DNA from 3 places in the Streptomyces sp. NPDC038200 genome. Region 3 is predicted to be linked to each of the others. Evidence: riboswitches for the same ligand, from Rfam matches in the RefSeq annotation. Region 3 holds a riboswitch; each other region holds the start of a gene.

Region 1 (9,480 bases), on a different contig from region 3:
CCGCCGGTACGGCGCCGAGCACGGCCGCCGCGGCCGACAGCATGCCCAGGACGACACCGCCCCGGTTGGATCCGGACGGTGCAAGGCGACGATGGGACCCCACGGCAGTCCTTCTGCTGGCGGACACAGGCCGTTCCCCGGCGCCTGGGGACGGGGAGGCCCCTGCGCCGGGGAAACGCGGCAGACAGTAGCCGTGCGGAGGGGGCCCGGCCAAAGGCCGTGGCGTCAACACAGACTGACGCCCCGCCGCTGACGCAGGTCACCGGCGGGGCGAGGAGTCAGTTCGGGTTTCGGTGATTCGCCCGTTCGGGCGCCACCGTGTCCCGGACGGAACGCGGGATCAGACCCGGACGCCGAACTGGAACGGCATGTTGTTGATGGACTCGTAGCGGACCACGGCACCGGTGTGCGGGGCGTGCAGCACCTGGCCGTTGCCGGCGTACAGGCCCACGTGGTGCAGGTCGCCGTAGAAGAAGACCAGATCGCCGACCTGCAGCTGGCTGGCCGAGCCGATCCGGGTGCCGATGTTCGCCTGCGCCTCGGAGGTGCGCGGGATGGAGACGCCGGCCTGGGCGTAGGCCCAGGAGGTCAGGCCCGAGCAGTCGAAGGAGGAGGGGCCGGACGCGCCGTAGACGTAGGGCGAGCCGATCTTGCTCTGGGCGGCGGAGAACGCGGCCGCGGCACGGCCCGAGGAGGGCGGGGCGTCGCCGAGGTCCACACGCTCGGTGGAGGAGCGGTTGGCGCGCTGCTGCTCGTCGGCGAGCTGCGCCTTCTCCTTGGCGGTCAGCGTGTTGAGGAGCTTCTGCGCCTCGGTGAGCTTGGCCTGGACTTCCTTCTTCTTGTTGCCCAGTTCGGTCCGGGTGGCGGAGAGGTCCTTGAGCTTCTCCGTCGCCTCGGCCCGCTCCTGGGCGAGTTCGCGCTGTTTGTCCTGGATCTTCTTCAGCGCGTCGACCTGCTGGCTGCTCAACTGGTCGAGCGTGGAGGCCTTGTCCAGGAAGTCGTCCGGGTTGGAGGACAGGAACAGCTGGACCGAGGAATCTATGCCGCCCGAGCGGTACTGGGCGGTGGCCAGCGAACCCAGGCCGTCGCGGAGCTTGTTGAGCTCCTCCTGACCGCGGGCGACGTTGTCCTGGATGGTGGAGATTTCCTTCTGCAGCTTCTGCTGCTTCTCCTTGGCGCCGTTGTACTTCTCGGTCGCCTGCTCGGCCTGCTCGTAGAGCTTGTCGACCTTCGCCTTGACCTCGTCCTTGCCGAGCTTCTCGCTCGGGGCGGCGTTGGCGGCGTTGGCGCTGAGCGCGACGGCAGCTGCGGCAGCGGTGGTGAGCACGGTCACACGGGTGCGGCTCGGCTGCTTGGGTCGACGGTGGGACGCCACGGAGGACGAACTCCTTCTTGTGAGTGATCACCCGTTCGGAGGTTCGAGCCCAGACCCTAGTGACCCAGTTGTGATCAGTTCAAATCCTCACGGCAAAAAAACCCGTCACGCCATGCATTCTTTGCACATAACTCACATGCAGTGATGCGTGATTGACCCTACGTTGCACGACGATGCGGTCAATTCGGGCATTGCCCATGTCCGTTGGACCTTCAGGACAGTCGCTTCAGAAGCACCGCAGAGGCCACCGGTCGGGCACCCGCCTTGGCCACCCCGTCGGCGACCTCGCGGTCGGTGGAGGCGACGATGACCGGACGGCCCGGCGGCTCCGCGCGCACCAGCTGGCGGATCAGCTCGTCGGCCGTGACACCCGGCTTGGAGAACAGCACCCGGACCCCGCGCGGCGGTGCGAGCAGCACCGGCGCGGCCAGTTCGGCGCCGTCGAAGACACAGGTCACCTCGGCCCCGGTCTGCGCGGCGAGCGCCGAGAGCTGCCCCAGCAGCCGGAGCCGCTGCTTCTCCAGCGGCATCTGCGGATAGCCGGTCTTGGTCACGTTGTAGCCGTCGACGACCAGATGCGCCTGCGGCAGCGCCAGAAGCTGGTCGAGAATGGCCGGATCGTTCTCGGACAGCGCCCGCGCCGCGATGTCCTTCGGGGTCATCCGTCCCGGTTCGACCGCGTCCACGGTCTCGGCCGGACGCACGGACACCGGGGGCAGGGCGAGTTCGCGCCGCAGCCCCTGGGTGGCGTCCAGCAGGGTGTCGAGCAGCAGCCGCACCCGCATGTCCTCCACGCTGCGGCCCTCGCGGGCCGCCCGGCGGGTGGCCTCCAGCGCGGCCTCGGCCTCGCCCAGGCGGGCCTTGAGCCGCCGGGACTCGCTCTCCGCGGACGACACCTGCGCCTGCGCCTCGGCGCGCGCGGCGTCGATCTCGCCCTGCACCTTGCGCAGCGCGGCCTCGCCCCGCTTCACATCGCTGAGCGCGGCCCGCAGCTTGCGGTGAAGCGACTCCGCTTCCTTCTTCGCCGACTCCAGCTCCGCGCGCAGCCGTTCGGTCTCGGCGCGGGTGTGGTCGCGGGCCTGCGCCAGCTCCGCGCGCAGCCGCTCCAGCTCGACCCGGCTCTCCTCGTCGGCCCGCTCGGCGTCCGCGCGCTGGGCCTCCTCGCCGGCCGCGGCGACCAGCTTCACCCAGCCCGCGGGGCGCAGAACATAGGCCGCAGCCGCCACGTCGAGCGGGTCCGCGGCCGGGGGCGGGGAGCCGGAGTCGAGAGCGCCGCAGAGTTCCGGCTGCGCCTCTCTGAACTTCTCCCCGATCCGCTGCCGGAACAGCGGATCGGTCTCCAGCGCCGCCGCCATCGCGTTCCCGGCGAACTTCGCCCGGCGATTGGGGGCGAACCGGGCGTACTGCCGCAACTGGGCGGGCAGTTCCGCCACGGTCAGCCCGCCGAAGCCGTCCGCGACGATCTGCACGACCCGCCGGCGCACGCCGTCGGGCAGCGGACGGTCAAGCACCTCGGCGGTGCCGTCGCCCGGCCCCCCGCCCGCGGTCTCCACCATCCGTCACACCCCAATGCCGAAAAAGCCTCTCCGGGGGCCGCTCCGCTCAGGAGCCGGCGCCCGGCCTGTCCACGAGTTCCACCTGGTCCACCGCGTTGCACCAGCGGCAGCGCACCGATTCGATGGTCTCACTGACCACCTCGCGCTCCTCCACCGTCGGCTCGCCGGCCAGGTCGAGGTGGACGTATTCGACGACCTTCGACGAGCGGGTCACGTCGAACCGGGTGAGGTTGCCGCACAGGGTGCAGCGCCAGCGTGTCGTCGCCGTCGGCAGGGGAACCGTCATCGTGACTGTTCGCTTCCTTCTGTCGTGTGCGTCCGCGCCGCTCCCCGACGCGTGTGGCTCGTAACCCTACGGCCTGGCGGGTACTCGTCGCCCGTCCGTCCACGGCGGCGAGGCGGTCTGTCAGCTTGCGTCCCGTTACGTCATGCTCTGTAGTCATGATCAGCACCTGGAGCACGGCCGTCGGCAGGACATTCAGATCGGTCCGGGGCGCCTCGGCGCCCATGACGTACGGCCTCATCGCCCTGTGCTCTCTGGTCTTCGCCCTCGGTCCGGCCTCCGGACTGGTCCCCGGGTACGGCACCGGCGACGCCCTGCTCGCCGCGCAGCGGGCGTACTTCCGGCACTGGGGCGTGGTCCCGGCCGAGCTGTTCGCCGGACCGGCCGGCGCGGCGCTCACCCCGGCCACCGCGCTCTTCGTGCACGGCAGCTGGGTGCACCTGCTCGGCAACATGCTCTTCCTCTTCGTCTTCGGGGCGATGACCGAGGAACGGATGGGCCGAGTGGAGTTCACCCTCTTCTACGTCGGCTGCGGCTACCTCGCCCTGCTGGGCTACGCGGCGGCCAACGCCGCCTCCGCACAGTCACTGGTCGGCGCGTCCGGGGCGATCTCGGCGGTCCTCGGAGCGTTCCTCTACCTGTTCCCCCGCGCGCGGGTCACCAGTCTGCTGCCGTTCCTGTTCTTCCTGCCGCTGCGCTTCCCGGCGTGGGTCGTCCTGCCGTTCTGGGCCGCCCTGCAGTGGCTGGCGGCGGAGCAGGCCTCCGACGGGCCAGGGGTGGCCTACCTCGCGCACCTGGTGGGGTTCGGTCTGGGCTTCGGCTACGCGTGGGTGCGATACGGCCGTACGGCTAGAGTGAATCCCGCCCCAGCTCCGGTCACCGAGGGAGAGAAACAGCCGTGATCACCGCGATCGTCCTGATCAAGACCAGCGTGGACCGGATCCCCGAGATCGCGGAGCGGATCGCCGCTCTGGACAGCGTCAGCGAGGTCTTCTCGGTCACCGGCACCTACGACCTGATCGCCATGGTCCGGGTCCGGCAGCACGAGGACCTCGCCGAGGTCATCCCGGCCCGGATCAGCAAGATCCCCGGCGTGGAGGCCACCGACACGCACGTCGCCTTCCGCACCTACTCCCAGCACGACCTGGAGGCCGCGTTCGCGATCGGCCTCGACAACTAACCGTCCAGCTCCACCGCGGCGATGCCGGCCCCCGAGGGGACGTAGAGGCGGCTGCCGCGCACGACCGGGGTGTGCTGGTCGTCGCCCGCGCCGTGGCCGAGGGCCGCGTTCCAGCGCTTCTTGCCGTTCAGGTCCAGTGCCCAGACGCGGTCGGCCGCGCGGGCGTACACGGTGCCGCCGGCCACCACCGCGCGGGGCTCCGCCGCACCGCCCTCGATGCCGTACGTCCAGGCGCGGGTGCCGTCGGCCGCCCGGACGCCGTACACGGTGTTCTGTTCCGTGCCGACGGCCAGCGTCCGGTTGCCCGCGGTCAGGGCCCCGGAATCGGCCTCCCGCCGCCACAGCCGCCTGCCGTCCGCGAGGCGGAAGCCCTGGCGCAGGGCGGGGGCGTCCGCGAAGAGGGTGGTACCGGCGAGGGCGACGGCCCTGACATCGGTGCCCGCGGCCACCTGCCACTTCCGCGACCCGTCCCGCGCGTCCAGCGCCAGCAGGGTGTCGCCGAAGCTGCCCGTGCAGACCACGTCGCCCCGGACGAGGGGCGTGCCGGTGGGGCCGGCCGGGGTCTTCGCGGTCCACTTCTCGGCGCCGTCGGCGGTGTAGCGGCGCAGCCCGCCCGTGTCCGTGCCGCCGACGGAGACGAGGACGTCCGTACCGAGGAGGACCGGGACGGCGTACGACCGGTCGCCGAGGGTGCGGGTCCACCGCGGGCTGCCGGAGGGGCTCACCGCGGTCAGCCGGCGCACGTCGTCGCTGTGGAAGCCCACCACGCAGTAGACGCCGTCCCGGGTGGCCACGGGGGTGGAGACGTCGTCGCCCAGCCGGACCTTCCAGCGCTTGGAGCCGTCCCGGGAGATCGCGTGCAGCACGCCGTCGGAGGTGCCCACGTAGACGACGGAGCCGTCCGGGGAGAGCCCGCAGCAGGGGCCGTCCAGGCCGCCGATGCCACCGAGGTCGTACTGCCAGCGCAGCACGGCGGGCCGGGCGGAGGCCGGCCGCCGCGTCATGCCGGAGGCCGACGCCTCGTCGGGCGGCTGGGAGCTGGCGTGCATGGTCTCGGTGCTGAACCCCCGGTCCCACAGCAGGGCACCGCCTCCCACCCCGGCCGCCCCGCCGACGAGGGCCTTCAGCAGCCGGCGTCGCCCCGGGGCGACGGGTCCCAGGCGGCGGAGAGCCGTGAGGGAGGACGTGAGAGCCGTGGCGGCCTCGGGGGGCGAGGCGGGAGCGGGGACGCCGGTGGCGGAGGTGGTGGGGTCCGCTGCAGCCGAGGCGGCTGGAGCGGGCGGGATGGCGGGCTCGGGCTCGGGGTCGCGCTCGGGCTCGGGCTCGGGCTCGGGTGCCAGGTACTCCACGCCGCTGGGGCGGTCGTCGGCGGCCGGGCGGGGCTGCGCGGCGGGGCCGTACCAGCCGGGGCGGAGGCCGGCCCGCAGGGTGTCCGAGGTGAATCCGGCGCTCGCCACCACCTCCGCCGGCTCCGGACGCTCCAGCGGGTCCTCGCGCAGACAGGCCGTCACCAGCGGCCGCACCCCCTCGGGGACACCGGACAGATCGAAGTCGCGGGTCAGGATGCGCAGCAGGACCACCGAGTCCTGCCCCTCGCCGAAGGGTTCCCGGCCGGCCGCCGCGTAGGCGAGGACCGCGCCGAGCGAGAAGACGTCGCTGGGCGGGCCGACCTGGCCGCCGTTGCGGATCTGCTCCGGCGAGACGTAGCCGACCGAGCCGACCACCGCGCCGGTGCGGGTCAGCGAGGTGGCCTCCAGGGCCCGGACGATCCCGAAGTCGATGACCCGGGGCCCGTCCGGGCCCAGCAGGATGTTCGACGGCTTGAGGTCGCGGTGCACCAGGCCCTTGGCGTGGATGGCGGCCAGCGCCTCGCCGAGCGCGGCGGCGAGGATCCGGACCGCGGGCCCGGGCAGCGCGCCGTGGTCCAGGACGGCGTCCCGCAGATTCGGCCCGGACACGAACTCCGTCGCCATCCAGGGCCGTTCGGCCTCGGTGTCGGCGTCCACGACCCGCGCGGCGTACGTCCCCGCGCCGCCGACGGTCTGGGCGGCGCGCACCTCGTGGCGGAAGCGGGCGCGGAAGGTGCGGTCCTCGGCGTGCTCGGTGCGCACGACCTTCACCGCGAGCCTGAGCCCGGTGCGGGACGCGGCGAGATACACCTCGCCCATGCCTCCCGCACCGAGTCTGCCCAGGACTTCGTACGGGCCGATGTGGCGCGGGTCGGTTGCGCGCAACGGCTGCACTCCGGGGTCCCCCTGTCCGATGTGGTGTCAGGGGGAGGTTATATGCGCCTCGTCGGCCGCCGGGTACGGAGGTACGGCGAGTGCGCGACGCCGGTGGCCCCGCGCGCCGTTCCCCGCGCGCCGGCGGCTCAGCCGACCGCCGGGACGCAGCGGCCGTCCTCCGTCCTGTACGTCCACTGCGCGCCCTGCGCGACCAGTTCCCCGACGGCGTTCACGAAGCGCTCGACGTGCTCGTCCGGCGTGCCCGCGCCGAAGCTCACCCGGATGGCGTTGAGGGACTTCTCCCCCGGGGCCGCCTCGGGGGCGCCGCACTCGCCCTGGGTCTGCGGGTCGGTGCCGAGCAGGGTGCGCACCAGGGGGTGGGCGCAGAAGAGGCCGTCGCGGACGCCGATGCCGTACTCGGCGGAGAGGGCGGCGGCGAAGTGGGAGCTGTTCCAGCCCTCGACGACGAAGGAGATGACGCCGACGCGCGGGGCGTCGTCGCCGAACAGGGAGAGGATCCTCACCTCGGGGACCGCGGCGAGGCCCTCGCGGACCTTGCTGATCAGGTGCTGCTCGCGGGCGACCAGGGTGTCCCAGCCGGCCTCGGTGAGGGTCTTGCAGGCGGAGGCGACGGCGTAGGCGCCGATGACGTTCGGGGAACCGGCCTCGTGGCGGGCGGCGCTCTCGTGCCACTCCACGTCCACTCCCCCGTCGGTGCGCCGGGTCACCTTGCGGCTGGCGCCGCCGCCCGCGAGGTACGGCTCGGCCGCCTGGAGCCAGTCGGCGCGGCCCGCGAGGACACCGGAGCCGAAGGGGGCGTACAGCTTGTGGCCGGAGAAGGCGACCCAGTCGACGTCCAGGTCGCCGATGTCGACGGGGTGGTGCGGGGCCAGCTGGGCGGCGTCCAGGACGATCCGGGCGCCGTGGGCGTGTGCGGCGGCGGCCAGTTCGCGCACCGGCCACAGCTCGCCGGTGACGTTGGAGGCGCCGGTGACACAGACCAGGGCGGGGCCGTGGGGGTCGCGGTCGGCGAGGGCCCGCTCCAGGGTCTCCACGGCCTGCCGGGGGGTGCGCGGGGCGTTGAGGTAGGTGACCTTCGCGTCCTGCCAGGGCAGCAGGGAGGCGTGGTGCTCGGTCTCGAAGACGAAGACCTGGCAGTCGGCCGGGATCACCCGGGCCAGGAGGTTGAGGGAGTCGGTGGTCGAGCGGGTGAAGACGACCTGGTCGCCCGGGCGGCAGCCGAGGAACTCGGCGACCGCCTTGCGGGCGTTCTCGAACAGGTCCGTGGAGAGCTGCGAGAGGTAGCCGGCACCGCGGTGGACGCTGCCGTAGTACGGGGCGTACGCGGCGACGTCGTCCCAGACGCGCTGGAGTGCGGGGGCGCTGGCCGCGTAGTCGAGGGCGGCGTAGGTGACTTCGCCGCCGGTGACCAGCGGCACGGTGACATCCCGGCCCAGAACGGACAGAGGGGCACAAACAGACTGGTCGGCGGCAGCGGTGGAGACAGACATGGCGAACTCCCGTGAGAGGAATACGAGAAAGAGAGAAAGGGGTGTGCGGAGGCGGGGCTCTGCGGCCCTAACGCATTCGCTTGCTCACGGAAGGCTCCCTCGACGACCAGGACCCCTGGTCCCGCGCTCGACAGCGCGCGAGGGGTCCGCGCTTGCCGTAGACCTCGCTGCCTACGGCCTGGTCTTCACCCGGGGCACCCCGCCACGGACGGAGGGTTGCCGGACAGTCGGCCGGGGCCTGATGACTGTCACTCATGACCTGGTACAGGAACGTACGCGAAATGATCGTCGTCCCGCAACCCGTGTCCGGATCGCGGGACGCTCGTCGGCCGGGACGGGGTCAGGCGTTGCTGACGGCCACCCAGCGGTCCAGCGTGCGCCTGGCCGCGCCCGAGTCGATCGACTCCGCCGCCTGCGCCATGCCGGCGCGCAGCTGCTCGGCGAGGGGCGCGTCCGTCGGCCGGAGGGCCACCAGCGCCGCCGCCGAGTTCAGCAGGACGGCGTCCCGTACGGCCCCCCGCTCGCCGTCCAGCAGTCTGCGGGCGACCTCCGCGTTGTAGGACGCGTCGGCGCCGCGCAGGGCGTCCACGGGGACGAGGTCGATGCCGACGTCCCGGGGGTCGAAGATCTCCTCCGTGACCTTGCCGTCCCGGACCACCCACACCCGGGAGGGAGCGGTGACGGTCAGCTCGTCCAGACCGTCCTCGCCCCGGAAGACCAGGGAGGAGTTGCCGCGCTCGGCGAGGACACCGGCGACGATCGGCGCCATCCGGGGGTCGGCCACACCGACGGCCTGCGACCGCACCCGGGCCGGGTTGGTCAGCGGACCGAGCACGTTGAAGGTGGTCCGGATGCCCAACTGCGCGCGGGCCGGGGCGACATGACGCAGGGAGGGGTGGAACCGCACCGCGAAGCAGATGGTGATGCCGGCTTCCTCGGCGACCTCGGCGACCCGCCGCGGGGTCAGGTTCAGGTTGATCCCGAGCTTCTCCAGCACGTCGGAGGAGCCGGAGGCCGAGGACGCGGCGCGGTTGCCGTGCTTGACGACCTTGGCGCCCGTGCCCGCGACGACGATCGAGGACATGGTGGAGATGTTCACCGTCTTGGCGCCGTCGCCGCCGGTGCCGACGATGTCGACGGCCGGCCCGGGCACCTCGATCACGTTGGCGTGCGCGTACATCGTCCGGACGAGTCCGGCGATCTCCTGGACCGTCTCGCCCTTGGCCCGCAGCGCCACCATGAACCCGGCGATCTGGGCGTCGGTCGCCTCCCCGCGCATGATCAGGTCCATCGCCCAGGCGGTGTCGTCCGCGGACAGGTCCCGGCCGTCCAGCAGACCGTTCAGCAGGA
Region 2 (9,480 bases), on a different contig from region 3:
GCCGACGAAGGACTGCCGGTTGCCGGTGTTGATGACCAGGTCGCGGATGGACCACTTGTTGGCCTCGGCGAGCTGCCGCCACTCGCGGGCGATGGCGACCGGGTCGCGGTACATCCGCACCTGGGCGCGGCCCCGGGAGATGTGCTCCTCGGCGACCACCGGGTCGACGTCGGGCAGCGGGCCCTCGGGGTCGTATCCCGACAGGTCCCGGTTCCAGACGAACTCGAGGTGCTTGATGGCGGTGGCGCCGCTGACCTGCTGGCGGCGGACCTCGCGGGCGAGTTCGGCGGCGTCCTGGTCGGTGTCGCCGAGCACGAAGGTCGCGGCGGGCAGGATGAGCAGCTGGTCGGGGCGGCGGCCGTACGTGGCGAGGCGGGACTTGACGTCCGTGTAGAAGGCCTGGCCCTCCTTCAGCGTGGAGTAGCGGCTGAAGATCGCGTCGGCGCCGGAGGCGGCGAACTCGCGTCCCCCGTCGGAGTCGCCGGCCTGGAAGATGACCGGACGGCCCTGCGGGGAGCGCGGGACGTTGAAGCGGCCGTGGATGTCGAAGTGCTGCCCCTGGTGGACGAAGGCGCCGGCCTTGGCGTCCCGGAGGAACGTGCCGGTGGCCTGGTCGGCGAGGATCTCGTCGCCGCGCCAGGAGTCGAACAGCTCGTGCGCGGTGGCGAGGAACTCCTTGGCGCGGGAGTAGCGCTCGTCCTGCGGCAGGAAGCCGCCGCGGCGGAAGTTCTCACCCGTGAACGCGTCCCAGGAGGTGACGACGTTCCAGGCGGAGCGGCCGTCGGAGAGGTGGTCCAGGCTCGCGAACTGGCGGGCCACCTCGTACGGCTCGTTGAACGTGGAGTTGATGGTGCCGGTCAGGCCGAGCCGCTCGGTGACGGCGGCCAGCGCGGCCAGCACGGTGAAGGTGTCGGGCCGGCCGACCACGTCCAAATCGTAGATCTGGCCGCCCTGCTCGCGCAGCCGCAGTCCCTCCGCGAGGAACAGGAAGTCGAACTTGGCGCGCTCGGCGGTCTGCGCGAAGTGCACGAAGGAACTGAACTCGATGTGGCTGCCGGCGGCCGGGTCGCTCCACACGGTGGTGTTGTTGACGCCGGGGAAGTGGGCGGCCAGGTGGATCTGCTTCAACGGCTTGCTCATGGCGTGCGGTCGTCCTCTCCGGCTTTCAGGCTGCTGCGTAGCGGTTGGCGGGGCGGGCGAGGCCGAGGAGGCCGCGCAGGGTGCCGGACTCGTAGGCGTCCCGGAAGCGGTGGCGGCGCTGCAGCTCGGGCACCAGGTCCCGGGTGATCCGGGGCAGGTCGTGGCCGGCGACCGCGGGCCGCAGCCGGAAGCCGGTCAGCCCGCCGGCCGCCAGGTCCTCCAGCAGGTCGGCCAGCTCGGCGGCCGTACCGGTGAAGATCCGGGCGTCGCTGGTGTACGGCTCGCCGGCGAGCGTGTCGAGGCGGTCACGGCGGGCCTCCGCCTCGGCCCGGCTGTCGTCGAGGAGGACGACGAGGTCGCCGAAGACGTGCAGGGTCTCGTCGGCGCGGCCGGCCTCCGCCTGCCCGGCGCGGATCTCGGCGACGATCGCGCGGGCCTCCGCCCGGTCGTGCGGGGTGACGTAGCCGAGGTCGGTCTGGCGGGCCACCAGCCGGTACGGGACGGGCCGGTGGGCGAGGGCGGTGACCAGCGGCTGGCCCTGCGGCGGGCGGGGGGTGATGGAGGGGCCCTTGACGCTGAAGAAGCGGCCCTCGAAGTCGATGTAGTGGAGCTTGTCCCGGTCGATGAAGCGGCCCGTCGCCGCGTCCCGGATCTCGGCGTCGTCCTCCCAGCTGTCCCAGAGCCGGCGCACCACCTCCACGTAGTCGGCGGCCTCGTCGAACAGCTCGGTGATCACCTCCTGCGCGGCCGGGCCGTCGAAGGAGTCGATCCGGCGGATGGTGCGCCGGCCGAAGTGCGCGGCCTCGTCGGGGCGGGCGGTGACCCGCACGCGCACGCCCGCGCGGCCGGCGCTGACGTAGTCCAGGGTGGCGATCGCCTTGGAGATGTGGAACGGCTCGGTGTGTGTGGTCACCACGGTCGGGACCAGACCTATGTGCCGGGTGCGGGGGGCGACACGGGAGGCGATGAGGACCGCGTCGAGCCGGCCGCGGACCTGGTCGGTGCGTTCGTCGGGGGCCAGGATCCGGGAGGACTGCGGGCCGAGGCCGTCCTCGATGGTGACGAAGTCGAGCAGGCCGCGCTCGGCCTCGCTGATCAGATCGGTCCAGTATCCGGCGGTGAGCAGGTCCCGGGGGCGGGCGACCGGCTCGCGCCAGGACGCGGGGTGCCAGCCGGTGCCGTCCAGGGCCACGGCGAGATGCAGGTGCGCGGGGGAAGTCGAGGACACGGCGGTGCCTTCCTTGATGTCCGTACGAGGAACACCGGCTCGCGGGCGGGCGCCGGCCGGGGCAGGCGGCACCGGCCGGGGGCGAGCGCGGCGGGAGGAGACCCGGACCGGGGGCCGGGGAGAGGTCAGCGGCGACAGAGCGCGGCGGACACGCGCTGGAGATCTATGTGCGGCCGGGAGTGCAGACGGACGGAGCGGTACGGGTGCGGGACGCTTCGGGGGCGGGTCCGCGGGGGCACTCGGGTCACGGCCGTCACCTCCCTCCGTCGGGCACGGCGGGCCGGGTCGGCGTCCGCCTGGCGGATCTCGTCACGACACTCAACGTCCGTCCGGCGCCCGGTGTTCCCGGGCTGCGGAGTTCGGCGATGCGGTTGCGGCGGCGCAGGGTGAAGCCGATCGACTCGTACAGCCGGATCGCGGGCGCGTTGTCGGCGGCGGCGTGCAGGAACGGCGTGTCCCCGCGGTCCCGGACGCCCGCCGCGACGGCGCGCACCAGCCGGGTCGCCAGGCCCCTGCCGCGGTGTGCGGGGTCCGTGCACACGGCGCTGATCTCGGTCCAGCCGGGCAGCCGCAGCCGTTCCCCGGCCATGGCGACGAGCCGGCCCTCGTACCGGATGCCGAGGTAGGTGCCCATCTCGATGGTGCGGTTCAGGAACGGGCCGGGCCGGGTGCGGGCCACCAGGTCGAGGATCTCGGGGACGTCGTCGGGCCCCAGGCGCACCGCCTCCGGGGCCGGTTCGGCCCGCAGCGCGGTGTCGACGAGCTGGACGCCCTCGCCGCCGCCGAGGACGGTCCAGCCGTCCGGCGCCTCGTCGACGGGCTTGACCCGCACGCGGGCTCCGGGTCCGAGGAGCGTGTGCAGGTCGGCCCAGGCGGCCGGGTCCGCGGGGTCCGCCAGGGCGGCGAAGGCGTAGTGGTCCGCCCGGTAGCGGGCCGCGCGGCCGTGCCGCTCCGCGAGGTGGGCGTGCGGCCCGGTGAGGGCGGCCCAGACGGCGTTGTCGAGCACGGGGGCGTGGGGCAGGGACGGGGCTCCGCCGCCGCGGACGTCGGTCGGGTGTGCCACGGAGGCGGAGTCCTTTCCTGGTGCGACGTGCGTGGGGCAGGGGTTGCGGTGACGGCCGGTCAGGAGTTGTCGAGCGGCAGTCCGGGCGGGTTGATCTCCGACTTCGCCACGGCCTCGTTGGAGAGGTTGTAGGCGGCCAGCCACTTGGCGTACTGCCCGTTCTCGATCAGGTGGTTGATGGCGTCGGCGACCGGCTTGGCGAGGCCGCTGTCCTTCTTGGAAGTGGCGGCGATCAGGCCCTGGAGCGTCTCGCCGGCGCCGGAGAAGGTGCCCGCGTTGCGGGTCGGGTTGGGCGTGTTCGCGGTCTGCCGGGCGCGGTAGGCGACGGCGGGGTTGGGACCGAGGTAGGCGTCGACCTTGCCGCTGCTCAGCGCCAGGTTGATGGCGTTCTGGTCCGGGAAGTACTTGACGGTGAGCTTCTTGCCCTCCTTGGCCAGCTTGGCCTTCCACTCCAGGAGGATCTTCTCCTGGTTGGTGCCGGAGCCCACGGTGACCGTCTTGCCGGCGAGGTTCCGGTAGTTGCCGTCGAAGTTCCAGGTGCTCTTCTTCGGCACCTCGAAGGCCAGGTTGTCCTTGCGGTAGGAGGCGAACTCGTACTTCTTCTTGCGCTCCTCGGTGTCGGTGACGTTGGAGAAGGCCACGTCCACCTTGCCGCTGTCGACACCGACGAAGAGGTTCTCCCAGGTGGAGTTCCTGATCTCGGGCTTGAGGCCGAGCACCGCGGCCACGAGTCGGCCGAGGTCGGGCTCGGAGCCGGTGAGGGTCTTCTGGTCGCTGCCCACGAAGTTCAGCGGCGCGGATCCCGAGGGGAGGGCGCCGATGCCGATGACGAGCTTGCCGCTCTTGCGGACGGAGGCGGGCAGTTCCGCGCTGATGGACTTCACTTCGGAGACCTTCAGCTTCGTCTCCTGGGCGGCTCCGTTGGACAGCTGTCCCACGGTCACCGTGCCGGCCGACTCGGTGGTGGTGGCTGCGTCGGTGTCTCCGCCGCAGGCGGCGAGCCCGCCGGCGAGGGAGAGGGTCGCGGTCGCCGCGGTGAGTCCGCGTATCAGGCTGCGTCGGGAGAACTGGCTGGGCATGGCTGTCCTTGTCCTTCGGGAGTTCTACTGCGGGCGGGGCGGGCGGAAGCGGGCCGGGAGGGTCAGAGGACCTTGCTGAGGAAGTCCCGGGTCCGTTCGTGCCGGGGGTTGTCCAGCACCTGGCCGGGCGGGCCCTGTTCGACGATCCGGCCGGCGTCGATGAAGACGACCCGGTCGGCGACCTCTCGGGCGAAGCCGATCTCGTGGGTGACGATGACGAGCGTGGTGCCGCTGGTCGCGAGGTCCTTGATGACGGCCAGCACCTCGCCGACGAGTTCGGGGTCGAGCGCCGAGGTCGGCTCGTCGAAGAGGATGATGCCGGGCCGCAGGGCGAGCGCGCGGGCGATGGCCACGCGCTGCTGCTGACCGCCGGACAGCTGCCGCGGGTAGGCGCCGGTGCGGTCGCCGAGTCCGACGCGTTCGAGCAGTTCGCGGGCGAGTCCCTGGGCCGCCGGCCGGTTCAGCCTGCCGGTGGCGACGGGGGCGGCGGCGACGTTGTCGAGGACGGTCAGGTGCGGGAAGAGGTTGAAGTTCTGGAAGACGAAGCCGATGCGGCTGCGCTGGGCGAGGATGGCGCGCTCGCTGAGCTCCCTCAGGCGTCCTCCGTGCCGCTTCACCCCGATCAGCTCGCCGCCCACGCTGACGTGGCCGATCTCGGGCTTCTCCAGGTGGTTGACGACCCGGAGCAGGGTCGACTTGCCGGAGCCGGACGGGCCGAGGATCACCGTGACCTCGCCGGGGCGGACGGTCAGGTCGATGCCGTCGAGCACGCGGTGGGTGCCGTACCACTTGTGGACGTCGTGCACCTCGAGTGCGGCGGGAGCGGTCTTCTCCAGGATCCGGGCGGTGGTCATACGGCGGCCTCCCTGCGCAGCCGGGCCCGCAGCTCGGCCAGTCCGGCCCGGGCTTGTTGCAGCGGGGTCGGCGGCAGGGAGCGCGTGGCGCCCCGGGCGTAGTACCGCTCGACGTAGAACTGGACGACGGACACGGCGCTGGTGAGGATCAGGTACCAGACGGTGGCGACCATCAGCAGCGGCACGACGTCGCCGGGGTAGGTGTTGCCCATCGACTGCACCGACCCGAACAGGTCGAGCAGGGAGACGTAGAAGACCAGGGACGTGCTCTTGATCAGGCCGATCAGCTGGTTGACGTAGTTCGGGGTGATGGACCTGAGGGCCTGCGGGAAGACGATTCTGCGGAACTGGTAGCCCCGGGGCAGGCCGAGCGCGGCGGCCGCCTCGTGCTGTCCCTGGTCGACGGAGAGGACGCCGCCGCGGACCACTTCGGCCGCGTAGGCCGCCTCGTTGAGGCTGAGCCCGATGACGGCGATGGTCATGTCGGTGGCCAGCTTCGACTCGTCGAAGCTGACGAAGGCCGGTCCGAAGGGCACACCGAGGCTCAGCGTCTTGTACAGGGCGCTGAAGTTGTAGAGGAAGATCAGCACGACGATCAGCGGTATGGAGCGGAACAGCCAGGTGTACGTCCAGCTGACCGCGCGCAGCACCGGGCTTCCGGAGAGCCGGCCGAGTGCCAGCAGGATGCCGCCGAGGAGGCCCAGCACGGCGCTGAACGCGGCGACTTCGAGGGTGACGACGAGGCCGTCGAGGACGGTCGGGCGCAGGAACCAGTAGCGGAAGCGGTCCCACTGGTAGAAGGGGTTGGTGACCAGTCCGTGCAGGATCTGCGCGACGAGGACGAGGACGACGGCGGTGACGATCCACCGGCCGGGCCGGCGCAGCGGCTGAACCCGCTGGGCGGTCAGCTGTCTTGACGGGGTGTCGGTGGATGTCGGCGCCTCGGCGAGGGAGACGGCGGCGCCTGGGGGTTCACTCATGAGGGGCTCCGGCGGAATCGGACACCCCGGGGACGCGGACGGGCGGGCGGGCCGCGTCGGCACGGGGGCACGAGGCGGCGCACGGGCACGCGCGGAACCGGGGGCTGGGCGGACAACGGCACACCGGGCGGAGGGTGTGCGGCGGGAACGCGGGGGCTGGGAGGAGACGTCAGCCCTGACAGCGGGCAGAGCCCGATGCGGTACACAGTGCGCTGTTCACGCGGAGCAGATCGACGGCGCGGTCGGCGACGAGGAGAGCGGCGTACGACGGTACGCAGCCCTGGGGGCGGCTCACGGCCGTCCTGGGAGCTGCGTACATGGCGTCACCTGTCACTGTTCCGGCCCCGGGGGGCCTCGCGCTTACCGAAAACGTCGTCCGGTCCGGTCGTCACCTGGGGCACCCCACCGCGACGCGAGGGTTGCCGGTCAGCCAGCCAGGGCTTGGCGCTGACGCTCATGACCGTTCTGAGCCGTAAGTAAGGCAGTTGCCCGTTCGAATGTCAACGGCCGTCCACTCGATGGACGTCGATGACCCGCTCTCACCTGCGAGGAACGTCCGGGGCGTCCGTCGCATGGGCCGCCCAGTCCAGGATCTGGACGGCGGCTCCGGCGGCTTCCAGGCCCTGGCAACGGCCGTGGTGACGGCGGGCGATGCCGTCGAGATCGAGCCGGCGGCCGAAGGCCGGGTGGGCGGCCAGCCGGCGGGCGTAGGCCCACAGGGCGCGATGGCCGGCGATGCGGTGCACGGCGGAGGCGTCGAGATGGCAGCGGTGGACGGTGTCGAGCTGCACCAGGGCCGTCCACAGCTCGATGTCGGCGGCGGTGAGCCGGTCGTCGGCCAGATACTCGTCTCCGCTCAGCCGCCGCTCCAGCCGGCCCAGGGTGTCCAGCAGGACGTCGAGGGCGGCGGCCCGCTCGGCGGCGTCGGCTCCGGCCCGCCCGGCGCGCTGTGCGGCCTCCTCGATGCCCTCGGCGCACATCCGCTCGACGGCCTCGATCACGGACTCCAGCCCGGCGGGGTACAGGCGGGCACGGCCGTCGCCCCGGAACCGGTCGAGGTCGCGCAGGATGTCGGGGGCGTGGGTGCTGACGATGCGTCCGGACCAGTCGTCGCTGAGGACGGGCGCGAGGGCGGGGCCGGTGTAGTGGTGGGCGCTCGCCTCGTACAGCGGGCGCAGCGCGGCGTGGCCGCCGCCGGGGCCGTCGGGGACGGCGGGCAGCAGTGTGACCGGACAGCTGGTGTCCAGGCCGAGCAGGCTGTGCCCGATGGCGAGCCGCAGCCCGTCGGGACAGGCGGTGGACAGATGGAGCCGGTAGCGGTGCGGCACGGCGTAGTGGCCGCTGCGCGCGTCCCGGCCGATGCGGCCGCGGAAGACGGGGGTGGCGCGGCGGACGGACGGGACGGCGGCGAGCGGAGTGATGGACATGCGTCTCCCCGGGGCGTGGGTGTACGGACGGGCGGACCGGAGCGGGCGGGGCCGGCGGGCGGACGGGCGGGCCGAGCCGGAGGGGCCCGCTTCAGCGGTGGCGGCTGATCGCGCTGCAGACGCGCTGCAGGTCGATGTGGCGGCGGGAGGTGAGCAGGGGGGCGCGCAACGGCGTCCGGCCCGTGCGGCCGGTGCCCGTCTCGAGGCGCGTCATGGTTCCCTACCTGTTCACTAGGATTCCCTCCCTGGAGTGTCGATCGGGCTCCGTACGACGTCAAGGGGGCGTCCACGCCTGGGAATCGGGGGTCTCCTCAGCGACGGGAACATGTGACATAGTACTGCCGTGACGAAGCGACTGACCTGCGATGTCGTGGTCGTCGGAGCCGGAATGGTGGGCGCGGCCTGTGCGCTGTACGCGGCACGCGCCGGCCTCGACGTCCGGGTGGTGGACCGGGGCCCGGTGGCCGGCGGCACCACCGGCGCGGGCGAGGGCAACCTCCTCGTCTCCGACAAGGAGCCGGGCCCGGAACTCGAACTCGCCCTGCTGTCGGCCCGCTTGTGGGCCGGCCTGGCGAAGGAGCTGGGCCCCGCGATCGAGTACGAGCCCAAGGGCGGCCTCGTGGTCGCCCCGACGCCCGGCGCCCTGGCCGCGCTGCGGGACTTCGCCGCCGCCCAGCGGACCGCCGGCGTCACGGTCCAACCGGTCGAGGAGGACCGGCTCCACGACCTCGAACCCCAGCTGGCTCCCGGCATGGCGGGCGGGGTGCGCTATCCCCAGGACGCCCAGGTCATGCCCGCGCTGGCCGCCGCCCACCTGCTCCGCGCCTCCGGCGCCGCCCTGCACACCGGCCGGACCGTGACGGGGGTGCTGCGGACGGCGAAGGGCGCGGTGCGCGGGGTCCGCACCGACCGGGGCGACCTGCACGCGCCGGCGGTGGTGAACGCGGCCGGCACCTGGGGCGGCGCCCTCGCGGCGCTGGCCGGTGCCCGGCTGCCGGTACTCCCCCGGCGCGGCTTCGTCCTGGTCACCGAGCCGCTGCCGCGGAGGATCCGGCACAAGGTGTACGCCGCGGACTACGTGGCCGACGTCGCCAGCGACTCGGCCGCCCTGCGCACCTCGCCGGTCGTGGAGGGCACGGCCGCGGGACCGGTGCTGATCGGCGCCACCCGGGAGAGGGTGGGCTTCGACCGTTCGCTGTCGCTGCCCGCGGTACGGGCGCTCGCCGCCGGGGCGATCGGGCTGTTCCCGTTCCTGGAACGGGTCCGCGCGCTGCGGACGTACGCGGGCTTCCGGCCGTATCTGCCCGATCACCTGCCGGCGATCGGCCCGGACCCGCGGGTGCCCGGCCTGTTCCACGCCTGCGGGCACGAGGGTGCCGGCATCGGACTCGCCCCCGGCACCGGGCGGCTGATCGCGCGGGCACTCGCCGGAAAGGCGCCCGAACTGGATCTCACGCCGTTCCGGCCGGAGCGGTTCGACACCGAGAAAGGCGGCACGCCGTGAATCCGCTGGAGCTGGCCCGGGCCCGGCCGGGCGAGGCGTTCAGCCTCACCTTCGACGGCCGACCGCTGACGGCGCTGCCGGGCCAGACGGTCGCGGCGGCGCTGTGGGCGGCGGGTGTCCCGGCCTGGCGCAGCACGCGAGGCACCGGCCGCCCCCGCGGGGTGTTCTGCGGGATCGGGGTGTGCTTCGACTGCCTGGTGACCGT
Region 3 (9,480 bases):
GCAGCCCCGCGCCCAGGCAGCCGGCCGTGTCGCCGAGGGCGGCGGGGACGATGGTGGGGAGTTTCTGGAAGGTGACCCGCCGCCGGACGGCCGCCCGCAGCGGCTGGAACAACACTTCCCCCGCCTCGGCCAGCCCGCCACCGATGATCAGCGTGCGGGGGTCCAGCAGGGTGATCGCGGTGACCAGCCCGTCGGCGAGCGCGTCCACCGCGTCCTGCCAGACCCGGACGGCGTTCGGGTCGCCGGACGCGACGGCCTCGGCGCAGTCGGCCGCGTCCGCGTCGGGGTCTCCGCAGGCCGCGGCCCAGGTCTCGCTGACGGCGGACGCGGAGGCGTACCGCTCCAGGCAGCCGTGCTGTCCGCAGGGGCAGGGCACGCCGCCGGGCCGTACGACGATGTGGCCGATCTCGCCCGCGAAGCCGTGGGCGCCGGCCTCCACCCGGCCGTCCAGGCCGATGGCGCCGGCGATCCCGGTGCCGAGCGGGACGAACAGGAACCGGTCCGCGCCCCGGCCCGCGCCGATCCGGCCCTCCGCGAGGCCGCCGGTGCGGACGTCGTGGCCGAGGGCGACGGGCACCCCGAGCCGGTCGGCGAGGAGGGTGCGCAGGGGGACGTCCCGCCAGCCGAGGTTGGCCGCGTAGACGGCGGTGCCGGTGGCCTCGTCGACGATGCCGGGGACCGCGATGCCGGCCGCCCGGGCGGGTTCGCCGTAGTGCTCGACGCCGTACGCGCGCAGCTCGGCGGCGAAGTCGAGGATGCCCGCGAGCACCGCCTCGGGGCCGCGCTCGCGGCCGGTGGCCCGGCGGGCGCGGTGGAGCAGCGCGCCGTCGTCGCCGACCAGCGCGGCCTTCATCCCGGTACCGCCCACGTCGAGGGCGATGACATGTCTCACCACGGGGCCTAGTGTGGCCCTCGCACCCGGGAGAGGTCTAGTCCACTCGCGTGGTGTAGACCTTATGTGTCCATATATTGAACGGTCAGACAGCAGGGTTGGGGCTTTGAGCGTGCGTCGGCGTACGGCAGGAACGATCGCGGTGGTGTCCGCACTGGGCATGACGGCGCTTCTCGGCGGCTGCGGGAGTACGGGCTCCTCCGACGTGACCCTCAGACTCGTCGCCGCCGACTACGGCGACTCGGCGGCCAACAGCTCCAAGAAGTACTGGGACGCCCTGGCCGAGGACTACGAGCAGCAGCACCCCGACGTCAAGGTCGAGGTCAGCGTCTACTCCTGGAACGACGTCGACCGCAAGGTCAAGGAGATGGTCGACGCCGGCCACGCCCCCGACCTGGCCCAGATCGGCGCCTACGCCGACTACGCCGCCGCCGGCAAGCTCTACCCGGCCTCGGACCTGCTCTCGATCCGCACCCAGGCCGACTTCCTCTCCCAGCTCTCCGACGCCGGACAGTGGAAGCACACGCAGTACGGCATCCCGTTCGCCGCCTCCACCCGCGTGCTCTTCTACAACAAGACCCTGTTCGCCAAGGCCGGCATCACCCCGCCGACCACCTGGGACCAGCTGGCCGCCGACGCCGAAGCGCTCAAGGCCAAGGGCGTCAAGTACCCCTACGCGCTGCCGCTCGGCCCCGAGGAGGCCCAGGCCGAGACCATGCAGTGGCTGCTCAGCGGCGGCAACGGCGGCAGCGGCTACACCGACGACGTCGGCACCTACACCATCGACTCCGCGGCGAACGTCGCGACCTTCTCCTGGCTCAAGGACGATCTGGTCGACAAGGGCCTCACCGGCCCGGTCGCCCCCGGCAAGCTCAACCGCGCCGCCGCCTTCGCCGCCTTCGCCGACGGCCAGGTCGGCATGGTCAACGGGCACCCCACGCTGATCCAGCAGGCCGGCAAGAAGGGCGTGAAGTTCGGCATGGTGCCGATGCCGGGCCGCACCGGCAAGGCCAGGGCCTCCATGGGCGTCGCCGACTGGATGATGGCCTTCAAGCAGAACGGGCACGCCGACCAGATCGGCGACTTCCTGGACTTCGTCTACTCCAGGAAGAACGTCCTGGAGTTCTCCCGGACCTACGGGCTGCTGCCGGTCACCAGCTCCGCCTCCAACGCCATGAGCGCCTCGGACGCGGCCACCGACAAGGCCCTGCACCCCTTCCTGGACCAGCTCCCCACCTCCGAGCTGTACCCGGTCGGCAAGACCTCCTGGGCGGCGGTCAGCGCGGCCGTGAAGCAGAACATAGGCCAGGCGGTCGCCCCCGGCGGCAGCCCCTCCGGCGTCCTGACCCGGCTCCAGTCGACGGCCACCGCGGCCGACAGCAGCAACGCCGGCTAGGACGGCTGTCGGTGCCCGGCGCTACCGTGGCTCCCATGGAACTGGGCACCCGCGAGCAGGCCATCCTCGCGCTGGAGCGCCGGGGCTTCTCCGGCGCCGGCGCGAAGGAACGGGCGATACGGGAGGAGCTGGGCCTGGCCCCGGTCCGCTACTACCAGCTCCTCAACGCCCTGCTGGACGACGAGCGGGCCCTGGCCCACGACCCGGTGACGGTGAACCGGCTGCGTCGGATCCGGGAGGCCCGGCGCGCCGAGCGCTGAGGAGTGGACCGGGGTCCTCGTGGATAGGGTCGCCGTATGGGCACCCAGACGACGGACTCGACGGATCCCCTGCACCCGCTGCCGATTCCGGGCACCCGAGCCGGCCGGGACGGACTGGCCGCCTTGCTCGCCCGGCCGCGCTCCGCGCTGATCGGCCTGGACTTCGACGGCACGCTGGCCCCCATCGTCGCCGACCCCGAGCAGGCCCGCGCCCACCCCCGGACCGTCCCCGCGCTGGCCGCGCTCGCCCCCAAGGTGGCCTCCGTCGCCGTGATCACCGGCCGCCCGCCCGAGGTGGCGGTCCGGTACGGCGGCTTCGCCGGCGCCCCCGGCCTGGAGCACCTCACCGTCCTCGGCCACTACGGCGCCGAACGCTGGGACGCGGCCACCGGCACGGTCACCGCGCCGCCCCCGCACCCGGGCGTCGCCGCCGTCCGCGCCGAGCTGCTGGCGCTGCTCGAACGCGTCGGCGCCGCGGAGGGCACGTGGATCGAGGAGAAGGGCCGGGCGCTCGCGGTCCACACCCGCCGCGCCGCCGACCCGCAGGCCGCGTTCGAGGCGCTGCGCGCCCCCCTCGCCGACCTCGCCGCCCGGCACGGCCTGATGGTCGAACCCGGCCGCATGGTCCTGGAGCTGCGCCCGCCGGGCATGGACAAGGGCGTGGCCCTGCTCGACCACGCCCGTGCCGTCGGCGCCGGCTGCGTCGTCTACGCCGGCGACGACCTGGGCGACCTGCCCGCCTTCGCCGCGATCGACGAACTCCGCGCCGACGGCACCCCCGGCCTGCTGATCTGCAGCGGCAGCACCGAGGTCACCGAACTGGCGGAACGCGCCGACCTGGTGGTGAACGGCCCGGAGGGGGTCGTGGACCTGCTCTCGGCGCTGGCGGCTCAGCTCGGCTGAGCGGTCAGCGCGTTCAGCTGGTCCAGGAACCACCGGGCCGGCGGCAGCGCGGTCGCGGCGGCAGCCAGCCGCTTCGACCGCTCCGCCCGCTCGGCCGCCGGCAGCGTCAGCGCCTCGTGCAGGGCCCGGGCCGTACCGGCGATGTCGTACGGGTTCACCGTGAACGCGTCCTCGCCCAGCTCCTCGTACGCCCCGGCCTCCCGCGACAGCACCAGCGCGCAGCCCTCGTCCGAGACGACCGGGACCTCCTTGGCGACCAGGTTCATGCCGTCCCGGATGGGGTTCACCAGCGCCACGTCGGCCAGCCGGTACGCGGCCAGGGAGCGGGCGAAGTCGTCCTTCACATGCAGCACCACCGGCGTCCAGTCCGCCGTGCCGTACCGCTCGTTGATCTCGTCCGCGACCCGCCGCACCTGCGCGGTGTAGTCGCGGTACACCGCGAGGTCCTGCCGGGAGGGGTACGCGAACGCCACGTGGACGACCCGCTCCCGCCACTCCGGATGGTCCTCCAGCAGCTGCTCGTACGCCAGCAGCCCGCGCACGATGTTCTTGGACAGCTCGGTGCGGTCCACCCGGACGATCGTCTTCCGCCCCGGTCCGATCTCCTCGCGCAGCGCCGTCATCCGCTCGTCCACATCGGGCTCGTGGGCCCGCTTGCGCAGGAAGTCCGCGTCCGCGCCCAGCCCGTGCACCCCGATCCGGGTGCCGGACGGGATGCCGGGCCCGAGCACCGCGTGACAGCAGTCCGTGAACGCGTCCGCCCAGCGCCGGGTGAGGAACGCCGCCCGGTCCGCGCCCAGGATGCCGCTGAGCAGCTCGGCCGCGATGTCGTCGGGCAGCAGGCGGAAGTAGTCCGGCGGAGCCCACGGGGTGTGTGAGAAGTGGCCGATGCGCAGGTCGGGGCGGAGCCGGCGGAGCATGCGGGGGGCGAGCGCCAGGTGGTAGTCCTGGATCAGCACCGCGGCGCCCTGCGCGGCCTCCTCGGCCAGTGCCTCGGCGAACGCCCGGTTGTAGGCCTCGTACGACGCCCACTGCCGCCGGAACTCCGCGTCGAAGACGGGCTCCAGCGGGGTCTGGTAGAGCATGTGGTGGACGAACCAGAGCACCGAGTTCGCGATGCCGTTGTACGCCTCGGCGTGCACGGTCGCGTCGATGTCGAGCATCCGCACCCGCTGTCCGCCGGTCTCCTCGGCCGGCAGCAGCCCGCCGTCCGCGCGCCGCACCGCCGCCCGGTCCCCGTCGCCCAGCGCGGCGCACACCCAGACGGAGTCCGTGTCCGACCCGATGGCGGACAGTCCCGAGACCAGCCCGCCGCCGCCCCTCCTGGCGGTCAGTGAGCCGTCCTCGCCCACCTGGTAGGAGACGGGGCCGCGGTTGGACGCGACCAGCACCTGAGCCCTCTCGGGAGCACCCTGCGTGGAAGCCATGGTCCTCAACCTAGCCCGGTCCGGAAACGCTCAAACGTACGGCCCGCCGCGGGAGCAGACCGTATACGGCCGGTTCACGCCACCTTCCGGTCGGCGTACTCCGCGATCTCCACCATGGGCGGACGCTCCTCGGTGTCCACCGAGTAGGTGCGCGGCTCGAAGCCGTCCTCGCCCCGCTCGAACTGGGTCAGCGCGGGCCGGATCAGATGGCCGCGGGCCAGCCGGAGCTGGGCCGTGCGGTAGATGGCGGCGGCCATCCGGCCGAGCGCCTGCCCGTCCTGGTGCCGGTGCCTGCGCACGCCCACGTCCACCTGGGCCAGCGCGTCCAGGCCGACCAGGTGCAGCGCGTCCACCAGCATGCCCAGCTCCACGCCGTAGCCGACGGGGAACGGCAGCTGCTCCAGCAGGGAGCGGCGGGCCGCGTACTCGCCGCCCAGCGGCTGCACGAACCCGGCCAGTTGCGGCCAGTGCATGTTCAGCAGCGGGCGGGCCATCAGTTCGGTGACCCGGCCGCCCTGGCCCGACGCGCCGGGGGCGCCGGTGAACGGGCGGTCGTACATCGCCTTCACCAGATCGACGTCCGGGTCGGTGAGCAGCGGGCCGACGATCCCCGAGACGAAGTCGGAGGAGAACTCGCGCAGGTCGGCGTCGATGAAGCAGACGATGTCGCCGCTGGTCACCAGCAGCGAGCGCCACAGCACCTCGCCCTTGCCGGGGACGGCCGGAAGGCGGGGCAGGATGTCGTCGCGGTGGACGACCCGGGCGCCGGCGCGCGCGGCGACCTCGGCGGTGCGGTCGGTGGAGCCGGAGTCCACGACCACGATCTCGTCGACGAGCGGGACCTGCTCCACGAGGTCGTGCCGGACGACGGCGACGATGTCGCCGACCGTCTCCTCCTCGTTGAGCGCGGGCAGGACGACACTGATGGTCCGGCCCGTGCGCTGCTTAGCGGCCACGATGTGGTGCAGCGGGCGATCGGCCACGGACCAGGAGCGGGTGCTCAGCCAGTGTTCGACTTCTTCCAGCACGGTCGGCGGCTCCTCACTGTCACGACCACACGTCACCGTGTGACCCATCTCGCGGTTCGGACGACTATCTCAACTGTCCTGGCCTTCGGTTACAGTCTTGAACAACGCCGGTGACCATCGCATGTCGGGGGTCGCGCGCGTCCACAACCGAATACCGCTCATCCAGAGGGGCAGAGGGACACGGCCCGATGAAGCCCCGGCAACCCTCCAGTCGGTTCTCGTAGATCAGTTCTGATCGTTTTCGCGAGGCTCCCGGCTAGGGAAGGTGCCAAATCCGTCTCACGGCGAAACGCGTCGTGAGGAAGATGAGGAGAAAGGGCCTCGCCTCCATGGCTGTGCAGACAGTTGCCACCACCAGCGACTCCACCGTCGACCTCGGTCCCGCCGCAGCCCTGAGCTGTCGCGAGTGCGGGCATCGGGTGCCCCTCGGGCCCGTGTTCGCCTGCGAGGAGTGTTTCGGTCCGCTGGAGATCGCCTATGACTTCTCCGGATACGACACCGAGGAACTGCGCCGCCGCATCGAGGCGGGCCCGGCGAACATCTGGCGGTACGCGCCGCTGCTGCCGGTGCCGGCGGACGTCGCCGACAAGCCCAACATCAACCCGGGCTGGACCAAGCTCGTCAAGGCCGACAACCTGGCGCACGAACTGGGTGTGACCGGCGGTCTGTACGTGAAGGACGACTCCGGAAACCCGACGCACTCCTTCAAGGACCGCGTCGTCGCCCAGGCCCTGGAGGCCGCGCGCGCCTTCGGCTTCACCACGCTCTCCTGCTCCTCCACCGGCAACCTGGCCGGCGCGGTCGGCGCCGCCGCCGCCCGGGCCGGCTTCCGCTCCTGCGTGTTCATCCCGCACGACCTGGAGCAGGGCAAGGTCGTCATGGCCGCGGTCTACGGCGGTGAGCTCGTCGGCATCGAGGGCAACTACGACGACGTGAACCGCTTCTGCTCCGAGCTGATCGGCGACTCGGCCGGCGAGGGCTGGGGCTTCGTCAACGTCAACCTGCGGCCGTACTACGCGGAGGGCTCCAAGACCCTGGCGTACGAGATCTGCGAGCAGCTCGGCTGGCGGCTGCCCGACCAGATCGTGGTCCCGATCGCCTCCGGATCCCAGCTCACGAAGATCGACAAGGGGCTGCAGGAGCTGATCAAGCTGGGCCTGGTCGAGGACAAGCCCTACAAGATCTTCGGTGCGCAGGCCGAGGGCTGTTCCCCGGTGTCCACCGCCTTCAAGGCCGGTCACGACGTGGTCCGCCCCCAGAAGCCGAACACCATCGCCAAGTCCCTGGCCATCGGCAACCCGGCCGACGGTCCGTACGTCCTGGACATCGCGCGCCGCACCGGCGGTGCCGTGGAGGACGTGACGGACGCGGAGGTCGTGGACGCCATCAAGCTGCTGGCCCGCACCGAGGGCATCTTCGCGGAGACGGCGGGCGGGGTGACCGTCGGCGTCACCCGCAAGCTGCTGAAGGACGGCGTGCTGGACCCGGCGAAGACCACGGTCGTCCTCAACACCGGCGACGGCCTGAAGACCCTGGACGCGGTGGCCGGGACCGGCCTCACCGCCACCATCCGCCCGACCCTGGACTCCTTCCGAGAGGCTGGCCTCGCATGAGCGTGACCGTTCGCATCCCCACCATCCTGCGCACCTACACCGGCGGTCGGGCCGAGGTGACCGCCGAGGGCGGCACCCTCGCCGAGATCATCCAGGACCTGGAGAAGAACCACACCGGGATCGCCGCCCGTGTCCTGGACGACCAGGGCAAGCTGCGCCGGTTCGTCAATGTCTACGTCAACGACGACGACGTCCGTTTCGAGCAGGGTCTGGAGACCGCCACGCCGGACGGCGCCGGTGTTTCGATCATTCCGGCCGTCGCCGGCGGCTGATCATTACCTTCGGTAACATCGGTTACCGATTGTTCAACGGATTGCCCCCTCCGTGAGAGAAGCGGAGGGGGCAATTCTGTGTGATTGAGCGCGGTAGAGTTGGGGAACACGGTCGCGACCTTCGGGTCGCGGGCCCTGGATTCATGCCGCTCGCCCGACAAGAAGTAGCCAAAGTGTGCGGGTTCTCTGCGGCATTTGTGGCTTTTGTGGAGCCCGACTTGCCCTGAAGTCGGGCGAATTCTCACCAGATTCCGGACCGCTCGCGTCCAGAATTCTCGTCCGATTGACCTGTTGCAGACGGCAGTTGGACAGATACATTCAGCCGCGGTCGACGCGTTCCGGCGCACGCCCCCGACAAATGGGGGGTGAGGTCTGACCCGGGTCCGCGAAGTGTGGATCTGTGCAAGGGCCAGTAATAGGGGAGTTAGGCATGGCTCAGGGCACCGTCAAGTGGTTCAACGCGGAGAAGGGGTACGGCTTCATCGCGGTCGACGGTGGTGCGGACGTCTTCGTCCACTACAGCGCCATTCAGATGGACGGCTACCGCACCCTGGAAGAGGGCCAGCGGGTGGAGTTCGAGATCTCGCAGGGCCAGAAGGGCCCGCAGGCCGACATGGTTCGCCTCAGCGCCTGAACGTTTTCTGCACGAAGGGCCCGCACCTCGCACAGGGTGCGGGCCCTTCCCCGTGCCCGTGCCCGCGCTCCGCGGGTCGCGGACGGCCGGCGGCCGCCCCGCGCCCCCTCGGCCTCCCGTGCCCGCCGGCTGTCCGACGGCCGCCTCCGGACGGCCCCGCTTCGCGGGTGCGCCTTGCACTCGGCCATGCCGAGTGCTAATCATTGCGTTAGCACTCTGAAGGTGAGAGTGACAGATGGACCGGGTCGGTGAGGCCCGTTGGCCAAGTGGGGCAAGGAACCACGAGGCAAGCGAGCCGTCCGTCGCGGGCGCGGGCGCGGTCCGAAGGAATCACCCCCAGTCCTGGAGGGACCACTTCCCATGGCCAAGATCATCTCCTTCGACGAGGAGGCGCGGCGCGGCCTTGAGCGCGGTATGAACCAGCTCGCCGACGCCGTCAAGGTCACCCTCGGCCCCAAGGGCCGCAACGTCGTCCTTGAGAAGAAGTGGGGCGCCCCCACGATCACCAACGATGGTGTGTCCATCGCCAAGGAGATCGAGCTGGAGGACCCGTTCGAGAAGATCGGCGCCGAGCTGGTCAAGGAAGTCGCCAAGAAGACGGACGACGTCGCCGGTGACGGTACGACCACCGCGACCGTGCTCGCCCAGGCCCTGGTCAAGGAAGGCCTGCGCAACGTCGCCGCCGGCGCCAACCCGATGGCCCTGAAGCGCGGTATCGAGAAGGCCGTCGAGGCCGTCTCCGCCGCCCTGCTGGAGCAGGCGAAGGACGTCGAGACCAAGGAGCAGATCGCCTCCACCGCGTCCATCTCCGCCGCCGACACCCAGATCGGCGAGCTGATCGCCGAGGCCATGGACAAGGTCGGCAAGGAAGGCGTCATCACCGTCGAGGAGAGCAACACCTTCGGTCTGGAGCTCGAGCTCACCGAGGGTATGCGCTTCGACAAGGGCTACATCTCCGCCTACTTCGCCACCGACATGGAGCGCATGGAGGCGTCGCTCGAGGACCCCTACATCCTCATCGCCAACTCCAAGATCGGCTCCGTCAAGGACCTGCT

What was found. Region 3 has a riboswitch for S-adenosylmethionine ahead of thrC (threonine synthase). Riboswitches for the same ligand answer to the same signal wherever they lie in the genome.
Region 1: another riboswitch for S-adenosylmethionine. It lies ahead of ACZ7KF_RS27480 (aminotransferase class V-fold PLP-dependent enzyme); the one in region 3 lies ahead of thrC (threonine synthase).
Region 2: another riboswitch for S-adenosylmethionine. It lies ahead of ACZ7KF_RS07770 (amino acid ABC transporter permease); the one in region 3 lies ahead of thrC (threonine synthase).

Annotation. Positions count from the first base shown of each region.
Region 1 covers NZ_JBVJYH010000015.1:93,041-102,520, reverse strand. Annotated here, with positions in the region: gene ACZ7KF_RS27515 (C40 family peptidase) at 1-103, opposite strand, end outside; gene ACZ7KF_RS27510 (C40 family peptidase) at 341-1,375, opposite strand; gene ACZ7KF_RS27505 (NYN domain-containing protein) at 1,588-2,931, opposite strand; gene ACZ7KF_RS27500 (hypothetical protein) at 2,978-3,217, opposite strand; gene ACZ7KF_RS27495 (rhomboid family intramembrane serine protease) at 3,373-4,116, shown strand; gene ACZ7KF_RS27490 (Lrp/AsnC family transcriptional regulator) at 4,113-4,394, shown strand; gene ACZ7KF_RS27485 (protein kinase domain-containing protein) at 4,391-6,637, opposite strand; gene ACZ7KF_RS27480 (aminotransferase class V-fold PLP-dependent enzyme) at 6,766-8,130, opposite strand; SAM riboswitch class IV at 8,274-8,390, opposite strand; gene trpD (anthranilate phosphoribosyltransferase) at 8,471-9,480, opposite strand, start outside.
Region 2 covers NZ_JBVJYH010000003.1:85,419-94,898, forward strand. Annotated here, with positions in the region: gene ACZ7KF_RS07740 (NtaA/DmoA family FMN-dependent monooxygenase) at 1-1,140, opposite strand, end outside; gene ACZ7KF_RS07745 (LLM class flavin-dependent oxidoreductase) at 1,166-2,368, opposite strand; gene ACZ7KF_RS07750 (putative leader peptide) at 2,494-2,625, opposite strand; gene ACZ7KF_RS07755 (GNAT family N-acetyltransferase) at 2,622-3,431, opposite strand; gene ACZ7KF_RS07760 (ABC transporter substrate-binding protein) at 3,491-4,510, opposite strand; gene ACZ7KF_RS07765 (amino acid ABC transporter ATP-binding protein) at 4,573-5,364, opposite strand; gene ACZ7KF_RS07770 (amino acid ABC transporter permease) at 5,361-6,344, opposite strand; SAM riboswitch class IV at 6,696-6,806, opposite strand; gene ACZ7KF_RS07775 (glutathione S-transferase C-terminal domain-containing protein) at 6,884-7,771, opposite strand; gene ACZ7KF_RS07780 (putative leader peptide) at 7,863-7,985, opposite strand; gene ACZ7KF_RS07785 (NAD(P)/FAD-dependent oxidoreductase) at 8,115-9,275, shown strand; gene ACZ7KF_RS07790 ((2Fe-2S)-binding protein) at 9,272-9,480, shown strand, end outside.
Region 3 covers NZ_JBVJYH010000001.1:1,057,432-1,066,911, reverse strand. Annotated here, with positions in the region: gene ACZ7KF_RS04540 (ROK family protein) at 1-892, opposite strand, end outside; gene ACZ7KF_RS04535 (ABC transporter substrate-binding protein) at 1,005-2,288, shown strand; gene ACZ7KF_RS04530 (DUF3263 domain-containing protein) at 2,324-2,548, shown strand; gene otsB (trehalose-phosphatase) at 2,585-3,451, shown strand; gene ACZ7KF_RS04520 (alpha,alpha-trehalose-phosphate synthase (UDP-forming)) at 3,439-4,878, opposite strand; gene ACZ7KF_RS04515 (glucosyl-3-phosphoglycerate synthase) at 4,953-5,906, opposite strand; SAM riboswitch class I at 6,062-6,218, shown strand; gene thrC (threonine synthase) at 6,236-7,519, shown strand; gene ACZ7KF_RS04505 (MoaD/ThiS family protein) at 7,516-7,791, shown strand; gene ACZ7KF_RS04500 (cold-shock protein) at 8,222-8,425, shown strand; gene groL (chaperonin GroEL) at 8,786-9,480, shown strand, end outside.